4 regions of the Priestia sp. P1_B12_1 genome follow, and region 1 is predicted to be linked to each of the others. Evidence: riboswitches for the same ligand, from Rfam matches in the RefSeq annotation. Region 1 holds a riboswitch; each other region holds the start of a gene.

The links. A riboswitch is a leader RNA that binds a small molecule or an ion and turns the genes downstream of it on or off. The one in region 1 is predicted to bind cobalamin.
Region 2: another riboswitch for cobalamin. It lies ahead of AC1D0Y_RS22360 (HoxN/HupN/NixA family nickel/cobalt transporter); the one in region 1 lies ahead of metE (5-methyltetrahydropteroyltriglutamate--homocysteine S-methyltransferase).
Region 3: another riboswitch for cobalamin. It lies ahead of AC1D0Y_RS20165 (cobyric acid synthase); the one in region 1 lies ahead of metE (5-methyltetrahydropteroyltriglutamate--homocysteine S-methyltransferase).
Region 4: another riboswitch for cobalamin. It lies ahead of AC1D0Y_RS05585 (ribonucleoside-diphosphate reductase subunit alpha); the one in region 1 lies ahead of metE (5-methyltetrahydropteroyltriglutamate--homocysteine S-methyltransferase).

What each region holds. Positions count from the first base shown of each region.
Region 1 is NZ_JBFTZR010000004.1:152,950-159,054, reverse strand. It holds gene AC1D0Y_RS15525 (acetate uptake transporter) at 59-676, opposite strand; gene metE (5-methyltetrahydropteroyltriglutamate--homocysteine S-methyltransferase) at 819-3,113, opposite strand; cobalamin riboswitch at 3,263-3,455, opposite strand; SAM riboswitch class I at 3,535-3,645, opposite strand; gene AC1D0Y_RS15515 (hypothetical protein) at 3,726-3,977, opposite strand; gene AC1D0Y_RS15510 (metallophosphoesterase family protein) at 4,510-5,385, opposite strand; gene AC1D0Y_RS15505 (sugar porter family MFS transporter) at 5,643-6,105, opposite strand, start outside.
Region 2 is NZ_JBFTZR010000008.1:62,754-68,858, forward strand. It holds gene AC1D0Y_RS22340 (HAMP domain-containing sensor histidine kinase) at 1-339, opposite strand, end outside; gene AC1D0Y_RS22345 (response regulator transcription factor) at 343-1,074, opposite strand; gene AC1D0Y_RS22350 (undecaprenyl-diphosphatase) at 1,228-1,821, shown strand; gene AC1D0Y_RS22355 (organic hydroperoxide resistance protein) at 1,975-2,394, shown strand; cobalamin riboswitch at 2,500-2,682, shown strand; gene AC1D0Y_RS22360 (HoxN/HupN/NixA family nickel/cobalt transporter) at 2,816-3,613, shown strand; gene AC1D0Y_RS22365 (M20 family metallopeptidase) at 3,876-5,006, shown strand; gene AC1D0Y_RS22370 (DoxX family protein) at 5,076-5,498, opposite strand; gene AC1D0Y_RS22375 (type 1 glutamine amidotransferase domain-containing protein) at 5,804-6,105, shown strand, end outside.
Region 3 is NZ_JBFTZR010000006.1:194,622-200,726, forward strand. It holds gene AC1D0Y_RS20155 (APC family permease) at 1-1,465, shown strand, start outside; gene AC1D0Y_RS20160 (YdcF family protein) at 1,523-2,086, opposite strand; cobalamin riboswitch at 2,234-2,413, shown strand; gene AC1D0Y_RS20165 (cobyric acid synthase) at 2,506-4,032, shown strand; gene AC1D0Y_RS20170 (FecCD family ABC transporter permease) at 4,239-5,297, shown strand; gene AC1D0Y_RS20175 (ABC transporter ATP-binding protein) at 5,294-6,105, shown strand, end outside.
Region 4 is NZ_JBFTZR010000001.1:1,072,615-1,078,719, forward strand. It holds gene AC1D0Y_RS05565 (DUF2325 domain-containing protein) at 35-316, opposite strand; gene AC1D0Y_RS05570 (DUF1540 domain-containing protein) at 524-682, shown strand; gene AC1D0Y_RS05575 (hypothetical protein) at 749-952, shown strand; gene AC1D0Y_RS05580 (ribonucleotide-diphosphate reductase subunit beta) at 982-2,025, opposite strand; gene AC1D0Y_RS05585 (ribonucleoside-diphosphate reductase subunit alpha) at 2,042-4,285, opposite strand; cobalamin riboswitch at 4,419-4,604, opposite strand; gene menC (o-succinylbenzoate synthase) at 4,884-5,987, opposite strand; gene AC1D0Y_RS05595 (o-succinylbenzoate--CoA ligase) at 5,991-6,105, opposite strand, start outside.

The sequences.
Region 1 (6,105 bases):
ATTGACCTCTGCATCATACAGAATTCAACCCTATTTCGCTTTTTAATTAACGTCTTGATTATTTGATAAATGCTCCAAACGGCTTGCCCACCGGAAGCACAACTCGACCATAGTGAGTATTTAATACAGCCGCTGCAGATCCATAGAATGAAAACAGAGCAATCAATAGCTCTGACACTGCTGCTAGTAAGTGCGTATATTCATATGCCACACCAAATGTACTTAGCGATAATCCAATGAATAAGAAATCGATTAACACAAAAATAATAAATAATACTTTATGAGTGCCCATTGCTCCAACTGTCATAAAAACGCTGAAAATCAAGTAGCCGACAAAAGCAAATGCGAGCTGCTTCGGATCCGCTTCTTTTGCGAGCGCTTCCCCAAATGCTCCAAGCTGAATAAGCCATGTCATAGCTACACCTAGCCAAAATAACCCGAAGGCACCAAAAGCAGTTGCGCCGAAGGTATTATTATGTTTGAAATCTTGCATAGACGCGATTAACTGTCCTATTCCGCCTAAAAAAACCGCCCATGGCAATACCAATGAAACACCATCGGTTACCCCAAGCTTTTGAAACGATGCAACAAGTGTCACCATGGCAAGTCCGAATAGACCTAGCGCTGATGGATCCCCTGTTACAATTTTAACGTGCTGCGTGCTGTTGTTACTCATGTTGTACCTCCCTGATTTTAAAAACACCTTTAAAAAGATACAAAAATGTACGGGAAGTGTCAATGGATATTTTTGGCCTTTTAAAATCCCATAAGACCAAGCAGTGTAGCGGTTACACTGCTTGGTCTTTACTTTCTTATTATTAAACGTTTTGTAATAAATTTTTTCTGGTTTGTTTTGCAGACTCAACCATCACTTTTAAAGCTTCAACCGTCTCGCTGATTCCTCTTGTTTTAAGGCCGCAGTCGGGATTAATCCAAAATAATGCAGGATCAAGTACCTGCAGAGCGCGGTCAATGTTTCGCTGAAGCTCTTCAAGCTTCGGTACGCGCGGGCTGTGAATATCATATACGCCAAGTCCAATTCCTTGATTGTACGTATGTTTTTCAAACGCATAAATTAATTCACCGTGGCTTTTAGACGTTTCAATAGAAATCACGTCGGCATCCAGCGCTTTAATCGCATCAATAATTTCTTCGAATTCCGAATAGCACATATGCGTGTGAATTTGCGTCTCGTTTTGCACCGATACCGTCGCTAGTTTAAATGCATACACCGCAGCATTTAAGTAGCTGTCCCAGTTTTCTCGTTTTAACGGCAGTCCTTCACGCAGCGCAGGTTCATCTACTTGAATCATTGAAATGCCCTGACTTTCAAGTGCTTCTACTTCTTTTCTAAGAGCAAGCGCAATTTGATTTGCCACGTCGTAGCGCGGGATATCATCACGCACAAACGACCAGTTTAAAATCGTAATCGGACCCGTCAGCATTCCTTTAACCGGCTTATTGGTTAAAGACTGTGCGTAGACCGTTTCTTTGATCGTCATCGCCTGCTCGTACGATACATCTCCGTAAATAAGCGGCGGCTTCACGCAGCGAGAACCGTAAGATTGCACCCAGCCAAACTTCGTAAACTGAAAGCCTCCTAATTTCTCACCGAAGTATTCGACCATGTCCGTACGCTCAAACTCTCCGTGCACAAGGACATCTAAGCCGATGTTTTCTTGAATTTCAATCCATTTTTTTATTTCCTCGTTAATGTACGCTTCATATGCTTCATCGCTTAACTCGCCTTTACGCCATTTTAGACGCTCTTTTCGCACTTCTTTTGTTTGCGGAAAGCTTCCAATCGTTGTCGTTGGAAGAAGCGGCAGTTGAAAAGCTTCTTGCTGAACGCGCTGACGTACGTCAAACGGCGCTTGTCGCTCTGCTTTATAGCTGTGCAGCTGCTTCAGCTCTTTTTGCACGTCTTGATGATTTCGAAAAGATGATCCATTTAATGCTTGAATTGCCTGCTTGTTTACGCTTATTTCTTCTTCTATTGCTTCTTTTCCTTGCTGCACTGCTTTTGCTAAAAGCGTGATTTCCTTTAGCTTTTCATCTGCAAAAGAGAGCGCATTTTTCAATACTGGATCAATCGTCTCTTCATTTTCCACCGTGACGGGAACATGTAATAAACTTGATGAAGGCTGCAGAATCAAACGTTCTTTTGATACGGCTTCTTCAATTTCACTGATCGTTGAAAGCTGTTCGTCCAAATTTTCACGCCAAATGTTTCGTCCGTCAATCACTCCTGCTGCCAGCACTTTATCAGTTGGAAAACCATATTTATTAAGCGCAGTGAGATTTTGGCCTCGGTCATGCACAAAGTCTAAACCAATTCCTTCAACAGGAAGAGACACAACTTCTTTGTAGTGATCAACGCTGTCAAAATACGTTTGCAAAATGACTTTTACATTCGGTGCCGCTTCCTTCAAAGTTTGATAGACTTCTGTGTAAAGCGCCAGGTCTTCTTTTGATAGCGTTGTAGCTAAAACCGGCTCATCTATCTGTACCCACTCTACTCCTTCTGCCTGCAGCTCCGCTAAAATAGTCGCATACAGAGGAACAAATTGTTCAACTATTTCTTTAAACTCATTTTTTTTATATCCTTTTGACAGCTTTACAAATGTTACTGGACCTAAAATCACGGGCTTGCCTTCCATATTCAGCTTCTGTTTTGCTTCTTTGTAAAACTGAAGCGGGCGATTTTCTATAAGAGACGGCGTACATTCCTCAAGCTCTGGTACGATGTAGTGATAATTTGTGTTAAACCATTTTGTCATCGTAGAGGCTACCGCACCTTTTGTTCCTCGGGCGATGTCAAAATACGTTTCAAGCGATACCGGTCCTCCGTCATAATCAAAGCGCTTTGGCACTAGACCAAACATAGTCGCTGTATCTAGCACGTGATCGTATAAACTGAAATCGCCGACTGGAATTAATTCAATTCCTGCGTCACGCTGTTTTTTTAGATGCCCTAGACGAAGAGCTTCAATCTCCTGAAGAAAGATATCTTTCTCTAGCTTTCCTGCCCAAAACTGCTCAAGCGCTTTTTTCCATTCTCGTTTTTCACCAATTCTTGGATAACCTAAGTTTGAACTTTTTACACTGCTCATTTTTTCCACTCCCTGTATATTTTTTATCGGTAAACTAAAAAATCTCTCTTTTCGAAATGAAAAGAGAGATGATACGCATACTTAACTAAAGTTGAGATAGCCTGTTTTTCTCAACACGTATTCCTCACTCCTCTCTATATCCCGTAGAGCTTAAGTGCATACAACAGGCAGGTCTCCTGACTTAGGTTCATCGCTTCTTATCCCTTCCCATTTCAACATGAAACAGTGGTTAATAAGTTGCTCCCCATTACAGTGGCGGGACCGCGCCGGCTTTTCACCGGTCTTCCCTTTTAAGCTGCGTACATTCGTTACACACACAGCACCTGATGCATTTTTATAAAATTGTTCATTCAAAATATATTCACATAAAATAAAAAGCCTCTCTATCATGAATAGAGAGGCATAGTATCTATGGAATCCTCTCTTATTTTTCAAAGCTGTACGCTTTGCAGGATGTAGCACCTTTTTAACAAAATTGTTAAATGGTTGCCGGGCTTCACAGGGCCAGTCCCTCCGCCTCTCTCAATAAGAGTTTTAATTGTTTATAATATTTTGAATGTAGAGTCATCTTAACACCTTACATTTATGTTGTCAAAAGAAATTTCAAAAAAATTAGTTTTCAGGAGGCGTTGACGCTAATTTTTGCCTTAACAATTTGTAATCATCTTTTCGATGTGTTTCGATTAAATCTTTCGCTCCTTGGTGATATCCTGACGAATAAATGTACTCTACCGCTGTTTCGATAAGCTTTCTTTTTTCTTCGGCACACTCCCGGTCCATTAGGGGGAACAGTCTACCTAAAAGGTCATTTAAATCTTCCTTGATAAAACGATCAAGTCCTTCTTGCATCTTTTCGTTTGCCATGATTGCTCCTCCATTTGCTGTGTATGTTCTGAGCCTCTATAAGCAGGCATTTCACTGTAAATTTCAAGATAAAGTTAAGTCATTAAACAGTATATCAAGTGAATGTTTTTCTTTAATTACATATGTAATACAAATATATGACAAATATAGAGAATATATCATCATTCATTATCTATTATAACGTTTGACTGAGCCTTCTGCTACAAGGTTTCGTTAAGAGTTATGCACATTTTCCCAAAAGAGGTTGAGACATAACAAAATGAATTCAATCTAAAGGCAAATGGGATACATGAGCTGAATCGCTTGTGACACCGCAGTTGATTTCCGTACAAGACTTCACTTTCCTCGGGAGCCTTCGTCTTGTCCTCCAATCACCTGCTAGAAAGACCTATACACATGAAACCTACGCTTACCTTAACAAAAAAAACAAACCACTAATCAAACATCTTGATCAATGGTCCTTTTTTCACTTCGTCTAAAATCCTTTTGTCCCAGCCTCTTTTTTTGAACCTAGCTTTCTATTTTCTTGTTTTCACAAACAATTTCTTCGAGGTCGTCCAAAATCCTTCCAAAGAAGAGGTCCTAAAATGTCGTACCTGCTTACAAAAAACTGCGTAAAATTATAATTATTTAAAATTAAAGGCGGCTCAAAATCAAGGGGAGCACCCGCGCCTCCTGACAATACAAAATCAGTGCCTCTTCCAAGCGTAAACGACCCGTTTCTGTTTTTTCTAATAAACTGCTCGTCATACGCATGCACGTGGCTGACTAACACTTTTTTCACGCGGTGTTCTTGAATTAAATCAAAAAATTCTTGACTTTGAGGAGTCGTTACAGGAAACCCTTCAAGGTTTGTCCACCGGCCAATATTTGGCTGCGCATGCATCGCTACAACGGTGTTACGAGGAGCATCCTCCAGCTGCTGCTCTAAATAATTCAGCTCTCTATCTGTAAATCCATATATTTTATTCTTGGGACTGATGACATTATTTAATGCGATGCACCGGAAGTTGAAGACAGGAATATCAATGACCCAGTGTACTTTTCCGATAGTGGCTCTGAAGTTTTCAAGATTGCTTTCATCAAGGTACAGTTCATCATGATTCCCTACGCATACAAACATAGGAATGTTTGGTGCGATTTTTTCAACAACCTTAACAAAATGCTCCAAATACTCTTTTTTACCTGTATAGACGGTGTCTCCCCCATGAATAATGAACAGCGGGTTCAATTCCACCGCCTTTTTTAACACAAGCTCAAATTCACCGCTCATCGTGAAACAATCATCGTTTGGTCCGTCACCTCTGCTGTCTCCCATAAAAATAAAGTTAAATGGATCTCTCGGATTTAATTGTTTAATTCTTTGCTTTAATAACTTTTCAGAACGTTCATGAAGCGTCAAATTCATCAACTAGTTAATCCCCCTATTAATAAATAAAGTTAGTTAAAAGTAAACAAGCTTACTTATTTATATGAGAATTTGTTGATGAAGGTCACTACCCTCTTGTAAGCAGAACGCACATTTAAATTAGTTTCCATAGCCTATCTATCCTTTTATTTTGTTAAGCACTGATAGGACCACATAAAAGCTAGAATCCTACAAATCTAAAAAAGAACCCCTTGCTGGGATAGCAAAGGGTTCTTTTTTTAAAACATTTACGACAATTAAACATATTTATTACGCTCAACTGGAGGTACAGAGCTTCTTCCAGAACGAGCTGCCATGTCTGTTTCAATTTGCTCTAGGCTGCGTCCTTTTGTTTCAACCACTACAAAACGTATGAAGAATAAACCGAGAATACAAATGATCCCGAACGTTGAAAAGATAACGCCCAAACTAAACTGATCAGCTAAAATTGGGAACACAAGCCCTACTGCCAGCGATCCAGTCCAGTTAAAAGCAGATGAAATCCCAGCACCGATTCCGCGTACAGAAAGCGGGAAAATTTCTCCTACAATGATCCACGTAAGCGGCGCCCAAGAAAACGCATAGCAAAGGATAAAGCAGCAAAGAGCAATTAACGTAACCCAGTTAACAACGACTTCATTAACCCCTAACGCTCCTAGAATAGCTGGTGTGAAAAAGGAAAGAGCCATACCCGCGCCGCCAATCGTAAGAATGGTACGG
Region 2 (6,105 bases), on a different contig from region 1:
TTTGATGCTTGTTTGTTCATTTGAATAATAGGAATAAGGTAAGTCCTGAAGCTCTTTCGTTTGATCCGTAACGGATACAACTAAAGGACTGCCGAATTTGGGTAAAATACGAATCATTCCGTTAGGAGGCAAATAGGCACGAAGCAAGTTGGCTTGTTTAACCGTCGCACTCGTTTGCTTTAGCCCATTTGTTACATTGCTTGTTTCTGCTTGCAAACGTTCAATTGCGTTGTCTTCCATGGTCTTCTTGAAAATGAAGTAAATCGAACTGTTTGCAATTACTAATAAAATAAAAAGCAGCGCAGTTGATGTAAGAATAATCTTTGTTTGTAGTTTCATAAGCTACTCCTTCAGCATGTAGCCAACGCCGCGCACTGTTTGAATGTAAGGAGTTGAAAATGAAGCATCAATCTTTTTACGTAAATAACGAATGTATACGTATACAATATTTGTGTCTCCGTAATAATCAAATCCCCAAACGTTTGTAAGAAGCTGTTCAAAGCTCAACACTTGATTTTTGTTTTGAAGCATATAGACAAGCAAATCATATTCTTTAGGAGTCAGCTCAATAGCTTCATTTTCACGCGTGACTTCTCGCGTTTTTTCGTTAACGACTAAATTGCCTAGTTGCAGAGTGGCTGTTTCTTGTTCAGCAGGCGATGTTGATGCAGGATGGCGAAGCCATACGCGAATGCGTGCAAAAAGCTCTTCAATTTGAAAAGGCTTTGTAATATAGTCGTTTGCTCCTAAATCCAGTCCGCTTACCTTATCAGGAAGGGCGTCTCGAGCTGTTAATAAGATAACGGGCGTTTGATCATCATTTGCTCGAATGCGACGAAGTACTTCGAGTCCGCTCAGTTCAGGAAGCATCACATCTAAAAGCAGCAAATCCCAATCGTGTTCTTGAAACTCTGCCAATCCTTCTGTTCCCGTGTAAGCCATGCCCGTTTCGTACCCTTCATGTTCAAGCTCGAGCTGAATTAAACGAGCAATTTTGCGCTCATCTTCTACAATTAAAATTCTGCCTTTACTCAACAAAAATTCCCCCTTGTGTCTATGTATAGTTGCGTACATTATAGCACGGAGAGATTGGAGGTGTATAAATGACAGGGAAATCAATAGTTATTTGACTAAATATATCAATAATAGCCCGAGAAATAATGTTCATTTTCTCAAGAAACTGATAAGATAGCTAATGACATTTAAAAATAAGAAAGGATTTCGATTATGTTATCAGCTATTAATTCAGTAGATTATACCATCTTCCACGCGGTGAATCAGTATGCCTCACACGTAAAGCCTCTAGATTCGCTGATGGTATTCTTTGCAGATTATGCCCAGTATGTACTTATCGTTTTACTCGGCTTGTTTTTACTTATTAATAAAAACGGCAGCCGTGTTGTAGCATTTCAAGCTTTGTGTGCTTGTGCCACAGGAGTCATTATCAATAAAGTGATTAGTTTATTTGCTTATCGAGATCGTCCGTTTATCTCTCACCACGTGAATCAGCTTATTGATCACGCCGCAAATTCTTCATTTCCAAGCGATCATGCTACATCTGCATTAGTTATCACTTTTACCATTTGGCTGCATTTCAAACGTTCAGGGCGCATGTGGGTTGTCATGGGCGTACTCATTGCCTTTTCACGCGTATGGGTTGGCGTTCATTATCCATTCGATGTGTTAACAGGAGCCGTTCTAGGCTGCGTGCTGGCGCTGTTCATTCATTATGTTATTTTTAATACGAAACTGATGAGAGCTATTACCAACTTGTCTATTTTTCGAAAATCAGCTTATGACGAACAGTCTCAATATTATTAAGAAAAAGTCGCAAATACGCGGCTTTTTTTTATTGGGAAATTTTTAATGTATTTAATACTTGTTTTTTAAAATTAAATTGTGTACAATTAAATTACAGAAACGATAAATAAAAAATTTTTAATAAAATTAATGAAAAAGAGGAGAGGTTTATACATGAAAGCTTTATATGAAACAACAGTCGTTAACACAGGTGGAAGAACAGGAGAAGTTCACTCTTTAGATAACATCTTTAACTTAGACGTTGCAACACCTCCAGCGCTTGGTGGAGAAGCAACAACAGCAACAAACCCAGAGCAGCTGTTTGCAGCTGGATACAGTGCCTGTTTCAACAGCGCGTTAGAATTTATGTTGAAAAAACATAACGTAGAAATCAAAAGCAGTGAAGTAAAAGCTACTGTTCAGCTGCTTCCTGATAAAGCTGATCAAGGAGTGAAAATTGGAGTAGCGCTTGAAGCTCATATTGAAGGCTTAGATTTAGAAACAGCGAAAAAATACGTAGACCTAGCTCACTCATACTGCCCGTATTCAAAAGCAATCAGCGGCAACGTAGACGTAACGGTAGAAGTAGCTTAATTGCTTTAAAAAGCCCTGCTAAGCATGTAAAGCTTAGCAGGGCTTTTTTATTTGAATTTTCTCTATTCATTTGTAAGCGGTACTAGTATAATGAGGAAGAAAATGAATCATTCGCACAGTTTAGGTGCTCTTACATAGCGTAAGAGGTAACAGGGAATCGAGTGCAAATCTCGAGCGGTCCAGCCACTGTAAGCAGGGAGTTTTCTATCTTATCGTCACTCAAAATGGGGAAGACGGTAGAAAATGATGATCTCAAGCCAGGAGACCTACCTATTCTGTACACTTGACTCTTCTAGGAAAGAGGCGGTGTATCAAGGTACGCAGTGAGCAATTGCTGTTTATTTTCATATGCCGACACGTCCTCAATTTCTATAGAATTGAGGCTTTTTTACGTTTTATTTTAAAAAAAGGAGTGTAGGAAATGGAAGGTTTATCAGTTTTTTTACTTGTCTTTTTATTAGGAATCAGGCACGGATTGGATGCAGATCACTTAGCTTTTATTGACGGCCAGACCCGATATAATTGGCGAATGGGCAGCCGTTTTGCCCCGTGGGTCGGAACGCTGTTTTCACTAGGTCATGGAGGAATGGTGGCCGTCACGGCCGGGGTGCTGGGCGTGGTGATGAAGAATTTTACGTTTCCATCATATTTCGATCATTTTGCATCTTGGGTATCCATTATCTCTCTCTTTCTGATTGGAACATTAAACACATATCATTTGCTTCGAACTAAAAATAAAGAAGAAGAGTTTCAGCTGAGCGGATTAAAAGGGAAGTTTATTCCGAAAATCGCAAAAGGAACAACGAATCCTTTTTTAATTATTCTTGTAGGGGCATTGTTCGCTTTAGCAGCCGAAACGGTCAGCCAAACGGCCGTGTGGTCTCTAGCTGTAGGGAACGCAGGCAAGTATACGCCGCTTTTATTAGGACTAGTATTTATGTTTGGTATGATGCTCACAGATACAATCGATTCAATGATTGTACATAAAATGGTGAATGAATCGAGTAAGTTTGGGCAATCTGCTTCCCGCTTGATGGGCTGGGTTATTGTTGTCCTCGCGTATGGTGTGTCGTTCTATTTAGCATTCACTTTCTTTAACCCATGGGCCGAAGTAAACTTTGAAATGGTTGGCGTTATTCTGTTTATTTTCTTAGTGTCTATGTTTGTTTTTGTGAGTGTGAAGTCAAAAGGGAAAAATATTAAAATAAATGTCAATTAGTCAAATGAAAGCTTTAATCTGTTGAAGATTGAAGCTTTTTTGTATGAATTTGTTGAAGTTTATGGCTATTTTCGGTCGGTTATGAATAAGTTAAAGTATTATCTGTATTTAAAGGATGGAAAATTGTCTGAAAACCATTATAATTAAGGATAATTTAAGGTCGTTATGTGAAACGTAGAACATAGTTATACGTACGATAAATAAAAGCATTTAATGCAAGCAGCAGGGGTTTTCTAGAGGAGGAATTGATTTGAGTCAGGTAATGGTAGAACAAAGCGTGTTTAGTTATTTAAAAGAACACGAACAAGAGATGCTCGAAGATTTAGTGGGATTTGTGAAAAAAGAATCACCGTCCTACAGTAAAGAGTTAGTAGATCAGTGTGGAAAGTATTTAACGCAGCTGTTTCAAAAGCGTTTAGGGGTAGGGTACGAAATCATAGAAGAAAAAGAAGTAGGAAACCACTTGAAATTTACGATTGGAGAAGGAGAAAAGCAGCTTTTAATCATCGGTCACTTTGACACGGTGTGGGAAAAGGGAAGGCTGAGTCTAAGAACAGAGGGAAACAAGCTGTACGGTCCGGGAATTTTAGACATGAAAGGCGGCATTGTACAATCTATATGGGCGATTAAAGCGATTCAAGAGCTTGGCTTACCGCTGGATAAAAAAATTGTGTTTTTCTGCAATTCGGATGAAGAGATTGGGTCAATTTCTTCTAAAAAATACATTGAAGAAGAAGCGCAAAGAAGTGAAGCAGTGCTAGTAGCGGAACCGGCGGTGGCGGGTTCAGGTGCGTTAAAAACGTCGCGCAAAGGAGCGGGAATTTTTACCGTGAAAGTATGGGGACGAGCAGCACACGCGGGTAATCACCACAAAGAAGGAATCAATGCGATTGAAGAGCTGGCGCGCCAAGTGATTTTCTTGCAGAGCTTAACAGATTATGAAAAAGGTACAACGGTGAACGTTGGGACATTTACGGGAGGCAGCGGTACAAATGTAGTGCCGGAATATGCAGAAGCGCACGTGGATTTACGTGTTTCTACAGAAGAAGAAGCAAAACGCATGACGGATATTATTTTGAATTTAACACCCATTTTAAAAGGGATTAAGCTCGAAGTAACGGGAGGCATGAATCGTCCTCCGATGGTCAAGTCTAAACAAACGGAAGAGTTATTTGAATGCGCTCAGTCAATCGCGGCCAAACTGGGTATGAAATTAGAAGAAGCAGCTGTTGGAGGAGGAAGTGATGGCAATTTTACAGCGGCCATTGGCGTTCCCACGTTGGATGGGCTAGGAGCATGCGGAAAAGGAATACATGCGGAATATGAACATATTCAAATTGATACGTTATCCGAGCGTTCTTCTTTATTTGCGAATTTGCTGCTGCAAATATAAAAAAAGCCCGCCTCAAACGGCGGGGACTAATCTGAGAGCTTATATTGGGAGAGTATAAGCTTTCTTTTTTTATTTACTGCTTTCTTCTTGAAGAGAAAAGGCAGTTTCTTTCTTTTTGAATACCACTGCATCAAGAGCAAGGAACTGGCTTCCTGCAAGAAATAAGTGAGCAGACATGGCAATTAAGGCAATATCAAACTCAAACCCGCCAACAAATCCGCTTTTAAGCTTGGCTGTAAAAATGGCGCCAAGCATAACTGCCACAAATAAAGCAGCTACGACTCTTGTTGCTAGACCAAGAATAATAAGAACCCCACCTACAAGTTCAATGGTTGCAACAATATATGCCATGAAACCAGGGATTCCTAAGCTATCGAAGAACCCTACTGTATTTTCAATCCCGCCTTGCCATTTTTGAAAGCCGTGCACTAAAAATGTAAAACCTAATACTAAACGAATAATAAGTGAACCAATTTCAACGTTTTTATTCACTTTACTTCCTCCTTTAAGTGTATTTGAAAAACACTACATTATGTAGTGTAAAAGCCTGAAAAAAGAAATGTAGCAATTAAATCAGAAAGTCTTTCTGATTTGGATAATTTTACAACATTATGAACATCACACTACACATTGTAGTGTGATGTTTGTCCTCAGTCAAGTAAAAATATAAAATTAGACCATTTGGCATACAAAAATTTTCTGAAGGGCACTTGAAAAATCCTTTAATTATGTATAATTTAGTCCCTTATTTTCAATCTTATTCTCCAACATGCTATACTGATGGCGGAGGTGTTACGATGCGCTTAGAAAATAAAAGAGTCATTGCGCTTGTTAGTGCAGACTTTGAAGATCTAGAACTATGGTATCCAGTGATGCGTCTTCGAGAAGAAGGAGCAGAAGTACATTTAGTTGGAGAAAAAGCAAACGAAACGTACATGGGGAAATACGGTGTTCCAGCCATATCGGACTACGCGTTTAAAGATGTTGATCCAGCTGAATATGACGCTATTTTAGTACCTGGAGGCTGGGCGCCGGATAAACTGCGCCGCTACCCTGAAGTAATTGAAATGGTTCGTCATATGGATGAACAGCAAAAGCC
Region 3 (6,105 bases), on a different contig from region 1:
TAGTAACGTAGCGTCAAAGGCTGGTCCAGCCGGAAGTTTTTCGTGGCTGATTGGCGGAGTCATCATTTTACTTATCGGTTTAGTGTATGCTGAACTTGGAGCAGCGCTGCCGCGTACCGGTGGAATTATCCGTTATCCGGTTTACTCACATGGTCATTTAGTGGGTTACTTAATTTCATTCATTACCATTATTGCTTACACAAGTTTGATTGCCATCGAGGTAACGGCTGTACGTCAGTATGTTGCGTTTTGGCTTCCTGGTCTAACTAAACATGGTTCTGAATCGCCTACTACAGTCGGCTGGTTATTTCAGTTCGCGTTATTAACGCTATTTTTTATCATTAACTACGTAAGTGTAAAAGCATTTGCTAAGTCAAATGTTATTATATCTGTGTTTAAATATGCGGTTCCTCTTACAATTATCGTCGTGTTAGCTTATCACTTTAAATCAGCTAACTTTACAACTGGCGATTTTACTCCGTTTGGTTTTAATGGTATTCAAGCAGCCATTTCAACAGGTGGCGTTATGTTTGCTTACCTAGGACTTCACCCTATTGTTTCTGTAGCCAGTGAAGTTAAAAACCCGCAGCGTAATATTCCAATCGCGCTCATTATCTGTATTGTACTTTCAGCGATTATTTACACAGCACTGCAAGTATTGTTCATTGGTAACATCCCGGCTGATATGCTATCAGGAGGATGGGGAACAATTCAAGAGCAATTCTCTTTACCATTTAAAGATATTGCACTTATTTTAGGCCTTGGCTGGTTAGTAACGCTTGTTATTTTTGATGCTATTTTATCACCAGGCGGTAACGGGAACATCTTCATGAATACAACTTCTCGTTTAGTTTATGCTTGGTCTCGTAATGGAACATTATTTAAACGTTTCTCAAAAGTAGATAAGAAAACAGGAATTCCACGTGCGTCACTATGGCTATCATTTGGAATGTCCGTATTCTGGACACTGCCATTTCCTTCTTGGGAAGCGCTAGTAAACGTATGTTCAGTGGCACTTATTCTGTCTTATGCGATTGCGCCAATTTCAGCTGCTGCATTCAGAGTAAATGCAAAAGACCTTAAAAAACCTTTTAAATTAAAAGGCATGAGCGTTATTGCTCCTGTTTCATTTATTTTCTGTTCATACATCGTATATTGGTCAGGGTGGACGACAATTTCTTGGCTGCTAGGATCACAGCTTCTAATGGTTGTTATCTACGTAGCGTTTAAGAAATACGTACCAACTGACGTTGTAAAATTTGCACAGCAGCTTAAATCTGCTTGGTGGCTAGTTGCTTATTATATTATTATGCTTGTTATCTCTTATCTAGGTTCATTTGGTGGAGGACAAGGTGTGCTAAGCAACCCGCTTGACTTAATTTTAATTGCTCTTGTTTCACTCGGTATTTTCTACTGGGCGAAATACACAGGTTTACCAAAAGCAGTTATCGATACAGATGATTAATAAAAAACACGGCATGAATTCATGCCGTGTTTTTTATTTGTAGAGTACTTACTCTATTTATTTATCAAACAGCCATGTTTTTAAAATAGCAGCATACTCACGAAAGTAGGCTTGAAGTTTAATTGAATTTGGTGTTTTTGCACCTAAAGGATAAACGTCAAAGCCTTGACGTTTGGCAATAATAGAGGCGCGAAATAAATGAAAATCACTGCTAACAAGCACGACTTTTTTGTGTTGAATATCAACTTTCTGTTTAGTAAAAGTGAAATTCTCAAAAGTAGAAGTTGACTGATCTTCTTTTATAATTCGATTCTTTTTAATTCCTTCTTTTCGCAGAAAACGATAGGCTGCTTCTGCTTCAGAAATTTCTTCATCAGATCCTTTTCCGCCCGTTACGATAACTTTTGTCTGTTGATTTGCTTGTAAATAAGATAAAGCCGTCTTTACTCGTTCTTTTAAACTAGGAGACATTTGATCACCATCTACTTTAGAACCTAAAACGAGCACATAATCCGCGTTTTGTGGAACAGACTTGTGAGCAGTTTGATACATACAAAAAGATATGATTGCTATATAAAGAACAAACACGCTGATAAAGACATAAATGATTTTTTTCTTCAACTGTGAGCACCTTCCTAGCTATTCCATAAGATGTTTGGAAAATAATTGTTATTATAGCATACGAGACCCAAATAAGTATAAACACAGTAATATATAATAATAGAAGAAAATCGTTATTGTGAATGGTTATAAAATTCGTTACAATAAAGAATAAATGATTTTAAAAGTGCCTCTAAGGAGGATAATAGGGAAATCGGTGTAAATCCGGTGCAGCCCCCGCTACTGTAAATGTGGATGAACCTGCAAAGACCCACTAGTCAAACTAGGAAGGGTGCAGAAGTAAAATGAAGCATAAGCCAGGAGACCTGCTTTTAAAAACCCCTTATTTTTCGGTGGGAGAAATAAGTCAAGACAATGTGTTAATGAGCGCATGACCAAACCTTGACTTTTACAGTTAAGGTTTTTTTATGTGGTAGGGAGTGGAAAAAGTGAAAAAAGGAAAACCGCTTATGATTCAAGGAACGCACTCAGACGCTGGAAAAAGCATGATTGCTACAGCATTTTGCCGTATTTTTAAAGAAGACGGCTATCAAACTGCACCGTTTAAATCGCAAAATATGGCGCTTAATTCATACATTACAATGGATGGAAAAGAAATTGGCAGAGCGCAAGGAATTCAAGCAGAAGCGGCTGGAGTAGAAGCAACAACCAATATGAATCCTATTTTAATTAAACCAACTCGTGATCATGAATCTCAAATAGTTGTTCACGGAAAACCGCTACGTAATATGTTTGCTTTTCAGTATCGGCAAGAATTTTTTAATGAAGGTTTGAACGTTATCACGGAAGCTTATAAAGAGCTTGCCAATCATTATGATCGAATTGTGATTGAAGGCGCTGGAAGTCCTGCTGAAGTCAATTTGAACGATCGGGAACTCGTAAATATGCGCGTTGCAAAAATAGCAGAAGCGCCTGTTGTGTTAGTAGGAGATATTGATAAAGGTGGCGTTTTCGCGAGCCTAGTCGGTACTCTTCAATTGCTTCCAGATGAACACAAGTCTAGAGTTATCGGGGTGTTAATTAATAAATTCCGAGGAGATTTAGAACTTTTAAAACCAGGGTTGAAGTGGTTTGAAGAATACACGGGTGTTCCGGTTCTAGGAGTTATTCCTTATATGAACAACGTGGAAATTGACGCGGAAGATTCGTTATCACTCAGAAATTACTCAACGCTTGTGAATCCGTTAAAAGAAATTGATATTGCGGTTATCTCGTACCCGCGCATCTCAAACTTTACAGACATCGATCCTTTAAGCTTAGAAGAAGACTGTCACGTGAGGCTTGTAACCAAGCCGTCGCAATTAGGTACGCCTGATTTAATTGTTTTACCAGGAAGCAAAAATACGATTGAAGATGCTCAGTTTTTACAAGAAAGCGGCCTGGCTCTAGCCATTAATCAAGTTCTGAACACAACGAACGTTCACGTCATTGGCATCTGCGGAGGATATCAAATGCTAGGGGAGACAATTACAGACCCTGATGCAGTAGAATCTCGGATTGAATCCATTAAAGGGCTTGGCTTGCTTCCCGTGGAAACCGTTATGACAACCAGCAAAAAAACAGAAAGAGTTTCTGGATATGTCCAGTTAGAAAATGAAAGAGTTTTGATTGAAGGCTACGAAATTCATATGGGAAAGACGATTTCTAAGAGCACCACGGAAGCTTTTGCAGTGGTAGAGCATGAAAAAGAAGGAACGGTTAAAGACAACGTTATTGGCACGTATGTTCATGATGTGTTTCATAACGATGCTTTGCGCAGAGCTTTGCTTAATCAAATTCGTAAACATAAAAAATTGCCGCCTATTACGGACACATTCAACAGTCGCCTGCAAAAAGAGGAGTCTTTTTCAAAAGCAGCAGCATATGTGAGAGAAGCCGTAGATATGGAAAAGCTATATGAGTTAATAGACAACTATAAAAGCCCGGAGCAAACACAAAAAGTATAGCTTGTAGAGGCTTTCGCTTGTTTTTTTACCGAGAACTTTAGTACGCTATTCTATGTTGCCTAAGTTCAACAGTCTAGCACTCGTAACAAAGAAAAGATGATTGTTTCCAACTTAATGCATGGTGGAAGCATGGTTTATGGACAGGAAAATGAATGGTTAATGTAATGTAAAACATCACGCCTCGTTTCCTAGAGGAGCTGAACGTATTGATTTTTAAACGTATTTTTTTAAACAAAGCATCTATTTTATACATAGTCAGTTTATTTATTGTATGTACTTCGGTAATTATGGCCGTATTTATTGGTACAGTTTCGTTAACCGTAGGAGATACAATCAAAATTATTCTTGGTCACCTTACCGGGCTATCCTTATATCACGGTCCGGAAAACATGGATTTAATCATTTGGCAAATTCGTTTTCCAAGAGTACTGGTGGCATTTTTAGTAGGAGCTTCGCTTTCAATAGCAGGGGCTGCCTTTCAAGGGCTATTAAGAAACTCGCTTGCTGATCCTTATACGATCGGGGTTTCCTCAGGTGCAACCCTTGGCTCTGTCATGGCAATTTATTTTCATTGGAGTATTTTTGGTTTGTCTATCTTCACGCTGCCTGTAGTCGGCATTGTATCTGGTTTTATTACTCTTCTTTTAGTTTTTGGTATTACGAAACTCGCAAGCGGCAATTTGGCCAATGAAACCATCATCTTAGCGGGGATTATTTTATCATCCTTTATGAGCGCACTTATTTCATTAATTGTGGCTCTTTCTCCCGAAGAAGATGTAAGGCAGGTTTTATATTGGCTAATGGGAAGCGTATCAATGAGAGGATGGTCTCATATTCAAATTTTAGGGCCGTTCTTTTTGATCGGTACAATTATGCTGTTGTTACATGTAAAAGAGCTGAACGGCTTAGCATTTGGCGATCAATCTGCTCAGTTTATGGGAATAGACGTAAAGAAGAAAAAAAGAATGATTTTAATAGGTGCATCCGTATTAACAGGAGCTGCGGTATCAGTATCTGGGGCAATTGGATTTGTTGGCTTAGTTATCCCCCACGTAGTGCGTCTCGTAGCGGGAGCTAATCATAAGCATGTACTGCCGCTTTCTATTTTAATTGGAGGAAGTTATTTGGTTTTAGCAGATTTATTTGCACGAACGATATTAGAACCTCGTGAACTGCCTATTGGAGTCGTAACCGCCTTAATTGGTTCGCCGATTTTTACCCTGCTCCTTGTAAAAGAACGTATGCGGAAGAGAGGAATATCATGATTGAACTATATAATGTGACAGGAGGATACGATAAGCAGCAGCCGACCGTTCGTGACATCACGTTCACCGTAGACAAAGGTTCTTTTGTCGCTTTACTAGGACCAAATGGAAGCGGGAAAACAACGCTTATTCGTTTAATTATGAATGTATTAACCATTCAATCAGGAGAAGTGAAGGTGGAAGGAAAGTCAGTGAAGGCTTATTCACCAAAACAACTGGCGCAAAAAGTTGCAGTCATGACGCAAGAAAATCAAATTGGGCTAGAATTTACGGTTCAAGAAATTGTTTCACTTGGACGTTACCCTTATCAGGCAAAAGGATTGTTTAGCACTGTATCAGCACAGGATGAAGAAGTGGTGGAAAGCGTGATGAAATTAACAAACGTTTGGCACTATAGAAATCATACTTTTCAATCGTTAAGCGGTGGAGAAAAACAGCGGGTTTTACTGGCTAAAGCACTAGCGCAAGAACCTGACTACTTACTTCTTGATGAACCAACGAATCACTTAGATGTAAAACATACAATGGAACTGCTTCAGCTGTTAAAAACTTTACAGCAGGAAATGAGCTTAACGGTCCTGGCCATCTTGCATGATCTCAACATCGCCTCGCTGTTTGCAGATAATGCTGTGTTACTGAAAGATGGAAGAGTAGAAGAAACCGGGATGGATGCCATTTTTCAGGATGCAGCTACGTTAAAAAGAGTATATGGCGTTGATTTGCACGTATTTCACCATCCCGCTGTGAATAAGCAACAAATTGCTTTTGTGCCGCCGTATCAATATCCAGAGACGGACTTCGATGAGTT
Region 4 (6,105 bases), on a different contig from region 1:
TGAAATTCATTCTCAATAATAAGTGAAAATTAAATCATGAAATCTGCTCAATCACTTTACGAATAGCACTCCATGAATGTTTGACGAAATAAATTGGTTTTTTTTGTTTTTTTGCTTTCTCTTTAATGACTTTTGCCATATTGTGATTAATAAAATCCGTAATAACTAATACAAACCCAATATGTTCGGGTATTTCTCGCTTCACCATATTGCTTTTACGGCCATCTAAATGAATGACTTCATTAAACCCTTCTCCCGCTAAACGATCTGTAATATGCTTTAACCTGTCTCCTCCTACAACCATAACTGATGACATGTTTGTTCCCTCCCAATTAATTATTCATTTAATGATTTACCAACAACTTGTATCCTTTACTATATACACAGTTTAATTGAGAATGATTCTCTTTGTCAATGTTTAATTGATAAAAATTCTCAATTAAAATGAAAGTCTACCACCTTTCTTATAAGTTAGTTGAATTTTGACCATACTATAGCTATCACATACAAAGGGGGGTTAACGTTGGAACAAAACATTCTTTGTGAAGTAAATAACTGTCACTTTTGGAAAAATGGAAATCACTGCAGCGCAGAAGAAATTTACGTGGTAAGTCATAGCGGAAAACATGCAGCAAGCAGCTATGAAACAGACTGTAAAACGTTCAAGCCAACTGAAGCGTAACCCGCAAAAGGACAGCCTCTGGGTTGTCTTTTTTCTCTCTTCAAGATCATAAAAAAGGAGACTAATATGAAAACTGAACAACTGATTCATTTTTTTAAAGAAGAAGCCATAAAAGCAAATGAACAAACCTTTCCAATCTATGTACAATCGTTTACTCATTTATGGACATATAAATGGGGAACACTTGAAAACATTCCAGAAGAAATTGATGACTTAATTACCACACGTGCGTTAGAACTTGGACTTATTCACTTAAAAAAAGCTGACTAATCAATAAGGAAATTAGTCAGCTTTTGTGTTTATAGATCATCAAATCCATTCGCATCTGATGCTTTTGTATATTGTCTTGATTTCTGTTCAAAGAAATCCGTTTTCCCTAAATCTACCTCTTGATAAGCAATAATCCAACGAAGAGGATTTTCAATCGGTGCTTCTGGGAAAGCAGCTCGGCCGAAGCCTAATTGATTACAGCGTTTATTAGCCATGTATTCAATATACTGCTGCAGTTCTTTCATCGTGATGCCGTCGAATTTTTCTCCGATAACAGATTCCGCCCATTCAATTTCAAGACGAGCTGCCTCTTGGAACGTTTCAACTACAAACGTTTCTAGCTCTTCCGTACGATAAGCTGGATTTTCATTTAGTACTTCCTTGAAAATCTTTTCAAATAACCCAACGTGAAGCTGTTCATCACGATTGATATAGTTAATCATCGTAGATGTCGCCACCATCTTTTGATTTCTCGCAAGATTATAGAAGAAAGCAAATCCGCTATAGAAGAAAAGGCCTTCTAAAATAACATCATATACCATAGACTTCAAAAAGTTTTCAACCGTTGCTTCTTCGCTAAATGCTTTATATCCGTTTGTAATAAAGTCATTTCGAGCGCGAAGCTTTTCGTCTGTGCGCCAGTATTCAAATACTTCATCTTGTTTTCCTTTTGGTACAAGACTTGATAAAACATATGAATACGAATGATTATGAACCACTTCTTGCTGCGCTAAAATAATCATTAGAGCATTAATCGAAGAATCGGTTACATAGTCAGCTACTTTGCTAGCATAATCTGATTGAATACTGTCCAGTAGCGCCAGCAAGCCAATAATTTTTAAAAAACTCTCTTGTTCGTCAGCCGTTAACTGAGGGAACTGCTTAATATCTTGACCCATATTAATTTCAAACGGCGTCCAGAAGTTAGCTAGCATACGCTTGTATTTAGGGAACGCCCATGAAAATCGGACGTCATCCCAGTTTAGAATATTTGAGCTCTTGCCGTTGATGATTCCTGTCGAACGGTTCGGAGCTGTTTCGTTCATTAATTCTCGTTTTAACATGCTTGTCATCAATTATTCACTCCTTTTAACTATGACAGCTTTCACATTCTTCAATGACTTCACTTGATGTTGAACGTACGTAGTAGGTCGTTTTTAACTTTTCTTTCCATGCCGTCATATGAAGATCCAGCAGCTCTTTTGCTCGGATATCATTTTGCACATATAAATTGAATGAAATGGATTGATCAATATGGCGCTGGCGCTTGGCGTTTTGCTTAATGCTCCAGTGCTGATCAATTAAATAAACGGACTTATAATACCAGTTTGTTGCTGGTGATAAATCCGGTGCCGTCACCGGGATTTTATAGTTTTTCTTTTCCTCTGAATAAAACTTACGGAAAATCGGATCAATACTTGCAGTAGAACCCGCGATAATAGATGTTGATGAATTAGGTGCTACAGCCATTAAGTAGCCATTTCTTATCCCATTGTTTTGAACTTCGTTACGCAGTTCACTCCACGCTTCGCTTGTGTATTTACGTGTTTCAAAATAAGCGCCTGACTCAAAATCTGAGCCTTTAAATAATGGATATGCACCTTTTTCTTTAGCTAAGTTCATGCTTGCCTGTACGGTTAAGTAAGCGATTTGCTCATACAATTCATCGCAATATGCTACCGCTTCATCTGTTTCCCATGCTATTTTCTTTAAGGCAAGCAAATGGTTCCAACCAAATGTGCCAAGCCCTACTGCGCGGTACTTTTGGTTTGTTAGTTTTGCTTGAAGTACCGGCAAATCATTTAACTCAATAACGTTATCAAGCATGCGTACTTGAATTGGAATTAAACGTTCAAGCACATCTTCAGTTACGGCTCTCGCTAAGTTGATAGAAGAAAGATTACATACAACAAAATCGCCCGGATTCTTTGTAATAATAATTTTTCCGTCTTCCGTAATTTCCTCTGTTACGACCGTTGTGCTTTGGTTTTGCGTAATTTCTGTACATAAGTTGCTGCAGTAGATCATGCCCTCGTGGCGGTTTTGATTAGCTCGGTTAACCGTATCACGATAGAACATATAAGGCGTCCCCGTTTCAAGCTGCGAAAGCATAATGCGCTTGAAGATTTCAATAGCAGGTACTGTCTCTCTTGAAAGCTGTTCATTATTTACACACTCAGCGTAACGAGTGCGGAACGAACCGCTGCCTTCTTCTTCATCATAAAAATCTTCTAACGAGTAGCCCATCAGCGTACGAACTTCGTGAGGATCGAATAAGTGCCAGTCTTCACGTGCTTCTACTTTTTCCATAAACAAATCTGGCAAACATACGCCAGTGAATAAATCATGCGTGCGCTGGCGTTCGTCACCATTGTTCAACCGCGCGTCTAAGAATGAAAAGATGTCTTTATGCCATACGTCTAAATATACGGCAATAGCCCCTTGTCGTTGACCTAGCTGATCGACACTTACAGCCGTATTATTTAGCTGTTTCATCCATGGAATTGTTCCTGATGATACGCCTTTAAAACCTTTTATATCACTTCCTCGGCTTCTAATATGACCGAGGTAGACACCAATTCCGCCTCCATTTTTACTAAGCGTGGCCAAATCTGTATTGCTATCATAAATACCGCGTAAGCTGTCATCAATCGTATCAATAAAGCAGCTAGATAGCTGTCCGTAGCTCTTTCCTGCGTTTGAAAGCGTTGGTGTGGCAACCGTCATATATAGACTAGAAAGCGCCCAGTACGCTTCTTTTACTAATGCTGTTCGATTTTCTTTCTTTTCTTGAGACATCAGCGTCATAGCAATGATAAGAAAACGTTCTTGCGGTAATTCGTATACGCGCTTATCATGTGATGTCGCTAAATAGCGATCTGCTAATGTCAACAATCCAATGTATGTAAATAAACGATCGCGTTCAGGAATAATGACTGAAGCAATTTCATTAATTTCTTCTTCTGTATATGTTTTTAATAGCTGTTTATTATAAATGCCGATTTTTGTTAGTTCTTGAATAAGCTGATAAAACGAACCGTACTTCTCTTTTTTATCATAACCTCGGTTGTCCGCTGCTTTTCGATATAGTTCGTTTAAGTAGACGTCTGCCGCTACGTACGTCCAATCTGGTTCTTCCATTGAAATACGCTCTAAGGCTGCTAAAATTAGGACGTTTGCAACCTTTTCGTCCGTCATATTTTCCTTTACTGTAACAGTTTGAATAACCTTTTCCTCATACAAAGAAAAATCAAGCTGCGTAAATTCATTTTTTAAACGTTCAATATATGCAGTTAATTCATGTAGAATTGTAGGCTTTAATGTATTCACCATAAATATGGCTCCTCTCTTCACTTCAAAATAAAAAATCGCTCACCGTACCTCGGTGAGCGAATAGAACGAAGATAGAAGAAGACACTAAGTCTTTTCTCAATCCTCGCTCTACCCTCTCACCTCCCGAAGAAGATAAAACGACATAAAAAAGGCAGGTCTCCTGACTTATGCTTCTTTTTACTTTAAGGCCTTCCCATGATGTTTACTCACAGTGGATCTCCTTATTTCATCAGCATTCACAGTTGCGGGGACAGCTTTGGATTTTCACCAAATTCCCTTTTAAGTCTTTTTATCAGACACCTTTTTCACTGGAAAACACAAAATATAGTATTTTATTATCGATTTCAAAACAACATATTGTGTTATGTTATAAACACATTATATAGGACAACTTAGAAAACTATCAACCTATTTTCAAAAATAATTTTGTTTTTTACGATAAAACTCTTCGACTTTTTTCATCAAACTATTCCATCATAACATGTTTTGACACGCTTGATGGAACAATGTGCTCTTTTTAAAAAATTTGTCCTATTTTTCTACTAAACATTAACAACCTCAATAAAAAAAACCGTTTTACATAAAAAACGGTTTTTAATTATTGGTATTCTTTTTCAAATGCTGTGATTGTTTTGATAAAGTTTTTATCGATATCGTATCCTATCCCCGGTTTTCCCTTCACCTTTATTACTCCAGCTTCTACCTCTACTTCGGGCTTAATAATATCTTTTTCCCAATAGCGAGATGACGCAGAAATATCACCTGGTATCGTGAAAGAAGGCAATGTCGCAAGGGCGATGTTATGAGCTCTTGAAATCCCGGCTTCTAACATTCCGCCAACCCAAAGTCTTACACCATACTGGGCGCACAAATCATGAATTTGCTTTGCTACGGACATTCCGCCAACTCGACCGATTTTCACATTGATAATCTTACAGCTTCTTTGTTCAATTGCATGACGTGCATCTTCATAGCTCACAATACTTTCATCTAAGCAAATTGGCGTCTGCATTTGCTTTTGTAACAATCGATGATCAAGGATATCATCAGAACTTAACGGCTGTTCGATCATCATTAAATTCAATTCATCTAGTTTCTTCAATGAATCACTATCGCTTAACGTATAGGCTGAATTGGCATCAGCCATAAGAGGAATGCTTGGAAATTCATCTCGAATTTGTTTCAGTAGCTCATAGTCAGCACCCGGCTTAATTTTCACTTTAAAGCGCTTATAGCCATCTTTCATGTAAGTCTTTATTTGTTCTTTCATTATGGAAATATCATTTAAGCCAACTACCACTCCAGCTTCTACAGCAGACCTTACTCCTCCAATTACTTCAGATAACGGTTTGTTCTGCCGCTTTGCATACAAATCCCATACAGCACAGTCTAAAGCTGCTTTAGCCATGTTATTTCGCTTTAGAGGTTTGAATAACTTTTGAACATCCTCTGGTTTTTGAAGCTGCTGATGAAGAAGCGAGGGAATTAAAAAATCGTCTAACATATGAAAACACGTCTGAATCGTTTCTTCCGTATACCAAGGAGATGAAAAAGCAACTACTTCTCCCCACCCTGTAAATCCTTGTTCATCTTCTACTTCAAGCAAAATCAATTCTCGATCCTGCACTGTACCATAGCTTGTTGAAAAAGGAGAAAGAAGCTTCATGTCAATTTTATAAAGATGTACTTTTTTTATAATCATCGATTAGCTCCCTTTCTGTATGAACGATGATAGCTTCCGGCGTATGATTTTATTAGAAGCCGTTCGCGGCAGCTCCTCTACTCGAACGAAATACTTTGGAAGTTTGTACTTTGCTAAA